2 regions of the Streptomyces sp. NPDC026062 genome follow, and region 2 is predicted to be linked to the other one. Evidence: predicted binding sites of a transcription regulator. Region 2 holds the regulator's gene; the other holds the start of a gene.
What was found. The regulator HrcA, encoded in region 2, represses chaperone genes, less so after heat shock. The targets are predictions, from matches to a motif close to TTNGCACTCNGNNNNNCNGAGTGCNAA.
Positions count from the first base shown of each region.

Region 1: groL (chaperonin GroEL) is a predicted target of HrcA. The motif match lies at 1,059-1,085, and genes of this name have one in related genera.

Region 1 covers NZ_JBVHOQ010000018.1:125,039-129,451, reverse strand. Annotated here, with positions in the region: gene groL (chaperonin GroEL) at 1-897, opposite strand, end outside; gene ACZ4LX_RS18625 (cold-shock protein) at 1,428-1,634, opposite strand; gene ACZ4LX_RS18620 (MoaD/ThiS family protein) at 2,083-2,361, opposite strand; gene thrC (threonine synthase) at 2,402-3,712, opposite strand; SAM riboswitch class I at 3,730-3,856, opposite strand; gene ACZ4LX_RS18610 (glucosyl-3-phosphoglycerate synthase) at 4,009-4,413, shown strand, end outside.
Region 2 covers NZ_JBVHOQ010000016.1:11,247-15,659, forward strand. Annotated here, with positions in the region: gene hemW (radical SAM family heme chaperone HemW) at 1-964, shown strand, start outside; gene ACZ4LX_RS16560 (DUF3097 domain-containing protein) at 1,041-1,865, opposite strand; gene ACZ4LX_RS16565 (MBL fold metallo-hydrolase) at 1,891-2,622, opposite strand; gene hrcA (heat-inducible transcriptional repressor HrcA) at 2,808-3,824, shown strand; gene dnaJ (molecular chaperone DnaJ) at 3,825-4,413, shown strand, end outside.

The sequences.
Region 1 (4,413 bases), on a different contig from region 2:
GATCACGGTGCCACCGGTGAGGATGGCGATGTCCGCGAGCATGGCCTTGCGGCGGTCACCGAAGCCCGGAGCCTTGACGGCGACGGACTTGAACGTGCCCTTGATCTTGTTGACGATCAGGGTGGAGAGCGCCTCGCCCTCGACGTCCTCGGCGATGATCAGCAGGGACTTGCCCGACTGCATGACCTTCTCCAGCAGCGGGATCAGGTCCTTGACGCTGCCGACCTTCGAGTTGACGATCAGGATGTACGGGTCGTCGAGCGACGCCTCCATACGCTCCATGTCGGTCGCGAAGTAGGCCGAGATGTAGCCCTTGTCGAAGCGCATACCCTCGGTGAGCTCCAGCTCCAGACCGAAGGTCTGGGACTCCTCGACGGTGATGACGCCTTCCTTGCCGACCTTGTCCATGGCCTCGGCGATGAGCTCGCCGATCTGGGCGTCAGCGGCGGAGATGGAGGCGGTCGAAGCGATCTGCTCCTTGGTCTCCACGTCCTTGGCCTGCTCCAGGAGAGCGGCGGAGACGGCCTCGACGGCCTTCTCGATGCCCCGCTTGAGGGCCATCGGGTTGGCGCCTGCGGCCACGTTGCGAAGGCCCTCGCGGACGAGCGCCTGAGCGAGAACGGTGGCGGTGGTCGTACCGTCGCCGGCGACGTCGTCCGTCTTCTTGGCGACCTCCTTGACCAGCTCCGCACCGATCTTCTCGTACGGGTCCTCCAGCTCGATCTCCTTGGCGATGGAGACACCATCGTTGGTGATCGTGGGGGCGCCCCACTTCTTCTCAAGGACGACGTTGCGGCCCTTGGGGCCGAGGGTGACCTTGACGGCGTCGGCGAGCTGGTTCATGCCGCGCTCAAGACCGCGCCGGGCCTCCTCGTCGAAGGCGATGATCTTGGCCATATGAAGTGGTCCTCCCGGACAGGGGTGGATTTCTCCGGACCGAGTGGCGCCCGCGACGGACGGCCTGCGTGTCTGCCGGTTCCTTGCCCCGGAGACCTGCGGGCCTCACCGGCCCGGTCCAAGTTTCTGTCACTCTCACCCAGAGAGTGCTAAGCCAATAATTAGCACTCGACCCCTTCGAGTGCAAGCGCCTCTGGCTCCTTGGGCGGTGGCGGCCGGACGACGGACGGTGCGGGCGTCACCCTCCGGAGCAGGGACAGCCGTGAAGGGGTTGACGGAAGCGGCCCGGCACCCGCGGAGCGCCGGAGCACGCGGAGCACCCAGACGCACGGACCGCGCGGAGCACCCGGGACCGCACGGCACACCCGGACCGCACGGAGCGCACAGAGAGCCGGGTACGCGCCGGATACGCGCCGGAGCACGGCACGCACAGCGTCCGGGCCCGGACGCGCGGAGGGCCCGTACCTGTGGGGTACGGGCCCTCCGTGCGTGAGTAGTGTCGTTGGCCGACTGTTTCGCGGCCGGCGGGCTCAGCCGACGGCGAGCTTGACCATGTCCGCCTGCGGCCCCTTCTGGCCCTGCGAGATCTCGAATTCAACTCGCTGACCCTCTTCGAGGGTGCGGTACCCGTCCATCTGGATCGCGCTGTAGTGGACGAAAACATCCGCACCACCGTCGACCGCGATGAAGCCGTACCCCTTCTCCGCGTTGAACCACTTGACGGTGCCCTGAGCCATGCCCAACTCCCCTATTACTGGCCCTTGCACGGGACCGCACTTCGCGGACCCGGGTCAGAACTCACCCTCCGACAGGAGAGGGTTCGTGCGCCGGAACGCCTCGACCGCGGCCGAATGTATCTGCCCAACTGCCCTCTGCAACAGGTCAATCGGACGAGAATTCTGAGCCGTTTCGATCGCCCCAATATGGGGATTTCGTGGGAATCCAGGGCAAGTCCGACCAGGCAAAGGCGACTTATGGCGCAAGGTGCTCACGTACTTTGGCTGCATCTTGTCGCGGCCAGGCGCATTCTCATATGCGGGCGGCGCGGGCAGCGGAGGGGACTTCCCTCACCCTACCGCGCTCAACCATGCAGAATTGCCCCCTCCGCTTCTCTCGCGGAGGGGGCAATTCAGGTGACACGGTGAAGTCGGGCCGGCCCTTGCCGAAGGGCCCGGACCCGCGGGCTCAGCAGCCGCCGGCGACGGCCGGGATGATCGAGACGCCGGCACCGTCCGGGGTGACCGCGTCCAGGCCGCCCTCGAAACGCACGTCGTCGTCGTTGACGTACACGTTCACGAAGCGGCGCAGCTTGCCCTGGTCGTCCAGGACACGGGCGGCGATGCCCGGGTGGTCCTTCTCCAGGGAAGCGATGACCTGGGAGAGGGTCGTGCCCTCGGCCGGGACCTCGGCCTGGCCGCCCGTGTAGGTGCGGAGGATGGTGGGGATACGGACCTTGACGCTCATGGTGTGCCCTTCCTGAAGTCTCGGGGTGGTCGGAAGCTTCTCAGCCGGTGGCGAGCCCGGCGGCGCGGAAGGCGTCCAGACTCGGGCGGATCGTGGCGCTCGCCTGCGAGGTGGCGGCCACCGCGTCCAGTGTCTTGAGGCCGTCCCCGGTGTTCAGGACGACAGTGGTGAGCGACGGGTCCAGCAGACCGGCCTCGATCAGCTTCTTCGTCACTCCGACCGTCACCCCGCCCGCCGTCTCGGCGAAGATGCCCTCGGTGCGGGCCAGCAGCTTGATCGCGTCGACGACCTGCTCGTCGTCGACGTCCTCGACGGCGCCGCCGGTGCGGCGGGCGATGTCCAGGACGTACGGGCCGTCGGCCGGGTTGCCGATCGCCAGGGACTTGGCGATCGTGTTCGGCTTCTGCGGGCGGACGACGTCATGACCGGCCTTGAAGGCGGCGGAGACCGGGGAGCAGCCCTCGGCCTGGGCGCCGAAGATCTTGTACGGCTTGTCCTCGACCAGGCCGAGCTTGATCAGCTCCTGGAGACCCTTGTCGATCTTGGTGAGCTGGGAGCCGGACGCGATCGGGATGACGATCTGGTCGGGGAGCCGCCAGCCGAGCTGCTCGCAGATCTCGTAGGCGAGCGTCTTGGAGCCCTCGCCGTAGTACGGGCGCAGGTTGACGTTGACGAAGCCCCAGCCCTCGCCGAGCGGGTCGCCGATGAGCTCGGAGCAGAAGCGGTTGACGTCGTCGTAGTTGCCCTCGATGCCGACCAGCTCACCGCCGTACACCGCGGCCATGACGACCTTGCCCTGCTCCAGGTCGTGCGGGATGAACACGCAGCTGCGCAGTCCGGCGCGGGCGGCGGCGGCGCCCACGGCGCCGGCGAGGTTGCCGGTGGAGGAGCAGGACAGAGTGGTGAATCCGAAGGCGCGGGCGGCCTCGACGGCGATCGCGACGACGCGGTCCTTGAAGGAGTGCGTCGGGTTGCCGGAGTCGTCCTTGACGTACAGACCGCCGGTGACGCCCAGCTCGCGGGCGAGGTTGTCGGCCTTGACCAGCTTGGTGAAGCCGGGGTTGATGTTGGGCTTGTCCGCGACATCGGACGGGACCGGCAGCAGCGGCGCGTAGCGCCAGATGTTGTTCGGGCCGGCCTCGATGCGCTTCCTCAGCTCGTCCGGGGAGCCGCTCGGCAGGTCGTACGCCACTTCGAGCGGCCCGAAACAGGACGCGCAGGCGAAAATGGGACCGAGTGCGAATCGCTCTCCGCATTCGCGGCAGGAAAGCGCGGCGGCGGGACCGAGGTCCACGGATGATTCGGCGTTTGCTGCGGCAGATGTGGCGGGTGCGGCAGTCTCAACAGCCATGATGGCGAGGCCCTTTCTCCTCATCTTCCTCGCGACGCATTTCGTCACGAGACGGAATTGGCACCTTCCCCACCTGACCTCGCGGTCGGCGGGAGGGTTGCCGGGACTTCAACGGGCCGTTCCCTCTGTCCCTCTGGATGAGCGCTGTGGCACTGGATCATGGATCCAGGCGTTTATCGGCGGATGACCCCGGCATGCGACGGCCATCTGCGTTGTTCAAGACTGTAACCGAAGCACCGGACTGTTGAGATAGCCGTCCGTACCGCGAGATGGATCACATACAGGGAGTATCGACCGTGCTGGAAGAGGTCGAACGCTGGCTGACCAGGCGTTCCTGGTCAGCCGCCGACCGTCCGCTGGACCTTCTGCTGGACGCGAGAAACGGCTTCGGGAGCAGCGTGCAGGGGCCGCGCGTGAGTGTGGTGCTGCCCGCGCTGAACGAGGCGGAGACGGTCGGCGACATCGTCACGACGATCCGGCGCGAGCTCATGGAGAAGGTCCGGCTGGTGGACGAGCTCGTGGTGATCGACTCCGGCTCGACGGACGCCACCGCCGAGGTCGCCCGCCGGGCGGGCGCCCGGGTCGTCCACCGCGACGCGATCCTCCCCCGCATCCCCGCCACCCCGGGTAAGGGCGAGGTGCTGTGGCGGTCACTCCTGGTGACCAGCGGCGACATCGTCTGCTTCGTCGACGCGGACCTG
Region 2 (4,413 bases):
GGTCCGTACGGTCTTCGTCGGAGGCGGAACGCCGACGCTCCTGGCCGCCGCCGACCTGGTCCGGATGCTGGCCGCGATCCGGGAGGAGTTCGGCCTCGCGGACGATGCCGAGATCACCACCGAGGCCAACCCGGAGTCCGTCGGCCCCGCCTACCTGGCCGAGCTGCGCGAAGGCGGCTTCAACCGGATCTCCTTCGGCATGCAGAGCGCCCGGCAGCACGTCCTGAAGATCCTCGACCGCACTCACACCCCGGGCCGGCCCGAGGCCTGTGTCGCCGAGGCCAGGGCGGCCGGCTTCGACCACGTCAACCTCGACCTGATCTACGGCACCCCGGGGGAGTCCGACGACGACTGGCGCGCCTCCCTCGACGCGGCGATCGGCGCAGGCCCCGACCATGTGTCGGCGTACGCCCTGATCGTCGAGGAGGGCACCCAGCTGGCCCGCCGGATCAAGCGCGGCGAGATCCCGATGACGGACGACGACGCGCACGCCGACCGCTATCTCATCGCGGACGAGGCGATGGCCGCCGCGGGCTTCTCCTGGTACGAGGTGTCGAACTGGGCCCGGACCCCCGAGGGCCGCTGTCTGCACAACGAGCTGTACTGGCGCGGCGCCGACTGGTGGGGCGCCGGACCCGGCGCGCACAGCCACGTCGGCGGTGTGCGCTGGTGGAACGTGAAGCACCCGGGTGCGTACGCGCAGGCGCTGGCCGAGGGGCGCTCACCCGGCGCGGGCCGCGAGGTCCTCTCCGCCGAGGACCGTCGCGTCGAGCGCATCCTGCTGGAGCTGCGGCTCGTCGACGGCTGCCCGCTCTCGCTCCTCGCCCCGGCCGGGCTGGCGGCCGCCGGGCGGGCGGTGGCGGACGGACGGCTGGAGCCTGGGCCGTTCGCGGAGGGCCGGGCCGTGCTGACCCTGCGGGGGCGGCTGCTGGCGGACGCGGTGGTGCGGGACCTGGTGGACTGAGGCGCTGGGACGGGGCTGGGGGCTCCGCCCCGGCCCTGCTCCGCCCCGCCCCCGCTCCTCAACCGTCGGAGGGGCCTCAAGCGGTGGGGGGCACGGTCACATGGTCGATCAGATGCTCCACACACCCCAGCAGCTCCGGCTCCAGGTCCTTGTAGGACCGCACCCGCGACAGGATGTGCTGCCACGCCGCACCGGTGTTTTCCGGCCACCCCAGCGACCGGCACACACCCGTCTTCCAGTCCTGGCCGTGCGGCACCACCGGCCAGCCAGGAATACCGACGGACGACGGCTTCACGGCCTCCCACACGTCGATGTACGGGTGGCCGACCACCAGCACGTTCCCGTCCGAGATCTGTGCCGCGATCCGGGACTCCTTCGAGCCCGGTACGAGATGGTCGACCAGCACCCCGAGCCGCGCGTCCGGGCCCGGTGAGAACTCGCGCACGATCGCGGGGAGGTCGTCGATGCCCTCCAGGTACTCCACGACCACGCCCTCGATCCGCAGGTCGTCGCCCCAGACCCGCTCCACCAGCTCGGCGTCGTGCCGGCCCTCCACATAGATCCGCCCCGCCCGCGCCACCCGCGCCCGCGCGCCGGGCACGGCCACCGAGCCGGAGGCCGTACGGGCGGGCCGGGCCGGGCCGCCCGCGGACGGGCGCACCAGCGTGACGACCCGGCCCTCCAGCAGGAATCCGCGCGGTGTCATCGGGAAGACCCGGTGCTTGCCGAAACGGTCCTCCAGGGTCACCGTCGGGCCCTCGGCCGTCTTCTCGCACCGGATCACCGCACCGCAGAAGCCGGTGACGGCGTCCTCCACGACCAGATCGGGATCGGCGGGCACCTCGGGGGCGGGGGCGGACTTCTTCCACGGCGGGGTCAGGTCCGGCTGGTAGCTGCGCATCGGACGACGATATGCGGGGAGCGGGCTACGACACGCCGAACCGAGCAGCGAGGCTTTCGCGCTGGGCCCGTACGAACGCGGCGTCCACGACCGCCCCGTGCCCCGGTACGTACAGCGCGTCCTCGCCGCCCAGTTCCAGCAGCCGGTCCAGCGCCGCCGGCCAGCGCTCGGGGAACGCGTCCGGGCCCGCCTGCGGTTCACCGGACTCCTCGACCAGGTCGCCGCAGAACACGATCGGCGGCGAGCCGGGGACGCCGGGCACCAGCACCGCCAGATCGTGACCGCTGTGTGCGGGACCCGCGTTCACGAGCAGCACCTCGCGCCCGCCGCCCAGATCGAGCGTCCATTCGGCGTGCACCTCGTGACCGGGCGCCACCAGCACGTCCGCCGACTCGGCCGCGTCGTGCTCGGGCAGGCCCTGGCGGACCGCGTCGGCGTGCAGTTCGTCGGCCCCTTTCCGCAGCGCGTCCACCATGCCCGCAGCGCCGTACACCTGTGCCCCTGCGAAGGCCGCCGTACCCAGCACATGATCGAAATGGGGGTGGCTGAGTGCGATATGCGTCACCCTCCGGCCCAGCAGTGCCTCGGTCTGGCGGCGCACCTCGGCGGCTTCGGAGAGTGACGATCCTGTGTCGCAGAGCAGCACCCCGTCCGCCCCGGCCACCAGGGCGACCGTCGCGTCCCACACCGGAAGGCGTCGCCGGCCTGCTCCGTGTCCGAGCCGCTCCCAGCCGAACTCTTCCCAAGAGGCATCCATACGACGACGCTATCGGCAACGACCTGCGCGGTCTCGCGGTAGCGTGGCCGGTCGCCCTTGCTAGGGGGCCACCCCGTCGCCGTACACTGGCCGGGGGATTGCTGGCACTCGTACACACAGAGTGCCAGGAGAAGCCCCGGAAACGGCCCGAGAACCACTGAGGTACACAGCTGGAGGTGTGCGCGATGCTCAGCGAACGCAGACTCGAAGTGCTGCGCGCCATCGTCCAGGACTATGTCGGCACCGAGGAGCCCGTCGGCTCCAAGGCGCTCACGGAGCGGCACAAGCTGGGGGTCTCCCCGGCCACCGTCCGCAATGACATGGCGGTGCTGGAGGACGAGGGCTTCATCGCCCAGCCGCACACCAGCGCGGGACGCATCCCGACGGACAAGGGTTACCGGCTCTTCGTCGACAAGCTCGCGGGCGTCAAGCCCCTGTCGTCGCCGGAGCGCCGTGCCATTCAGAATTTCCTCGACGGCGCGGTCGACCTCGACGATGTCGTGGGCCGTACCGTACGGCTGCTCGCGCAGCTGACCCGGCAGGTCGCCGTCGTGCAGTACCCCTCGCTGACCCGCTCGACGGTGCGGCATGTGGAACTGCTCTCCCTGGCCCCCGCCCGGCTGATGCTCGTGCTGATCACGGACACCGGCCGGGTCGAACAGCGGCTGGTCGACTGTCCCGCGCCGTTCGGCGAGACCTCTCTCGCCGATCTGCGGGCCCGGCTCAACAGCAGGGTCGTGGGACGCCGTTTCGCTGACGTCCCGCAGCTGGTGCAGGACCTGCCGGAATCCTTCGAGTGCGAGGACCGGGGAACCGTGTCCACCGTGCTCTCGGTCCTCCTCGAATGCCTCGTCGAGGAGACGGAGGAGCGGCTGATGATCGGCGGCACCTCCAACCTGACCCGCTTCGGGCACGACTTCCCTGTGATGATCCGGCCGGTGCTGGAGGCATTGGAGGAACAGGTCGTGCTGCTGAAGCTGCTCGGCGAGGCCAAGGACTCGGGCATGACCGTACGTATCGGGCACGAGAACGCCCACGAGGGGCTCAACTCCACGTCCGTCGTCGCGGTCGGCTACGGTTCGGGCGACGAGGCAGTCGCCAAACTCGGCGTGGTCGGACCGACCCGCATGGACTACCCCGGAACGATGGGAGCGGTACGCGCAGTGGCACGTTACGTCGGACAGATCCTGGCGGAGTCGTAAGTGGCCACGGACTACTACGCCGTACTCGGCGTGCGCCGCGACGCTTCGCAGGACGAGATCAAGAAGGCATTCCGGAGGCTCGCCCGCGAGCTGCACCCGGATGTGAACCCCGATCCGAAGACCCAGGAGCGGTTCAAGGAGATCAACGCCGCTTACGAGGTGTTGTCGGACGCTCAGAAGAAGCAGGTCTACGACCTCGGCGGCGACCCGCTGTCCGCCTCCGGAGGCGGTGGCGCGGGCGGATTCGGACAGGGTGGCTTCGGCAACTTCTCCGACATCATGGACGCGTTCTTCGGTACGGCGTCGCAGCGCGGACCCCGTTCGCGCACCCGTCGCGGCCAGGACGCCATGATCCGGCTGGAGATCGACCTCGCCGAGTCGGCCTTCGGTACGACCAAGGACATCCAGGTCGACACGGCCGTCGTCTGTACGACGTGCAGTGGCGAGGGTGCCGCGCCCGGCACCTCCGCCCAGACCTGTGACATGTGCCGCGGCCGTGGCGAGGTCTCCCAGGTCACCCGGTCGTTCCTCGGCCAGGTCATGACCTCGCGGCCCTGCCCCCAGTGCCAGGGCTTCGGTACGGTCGTGC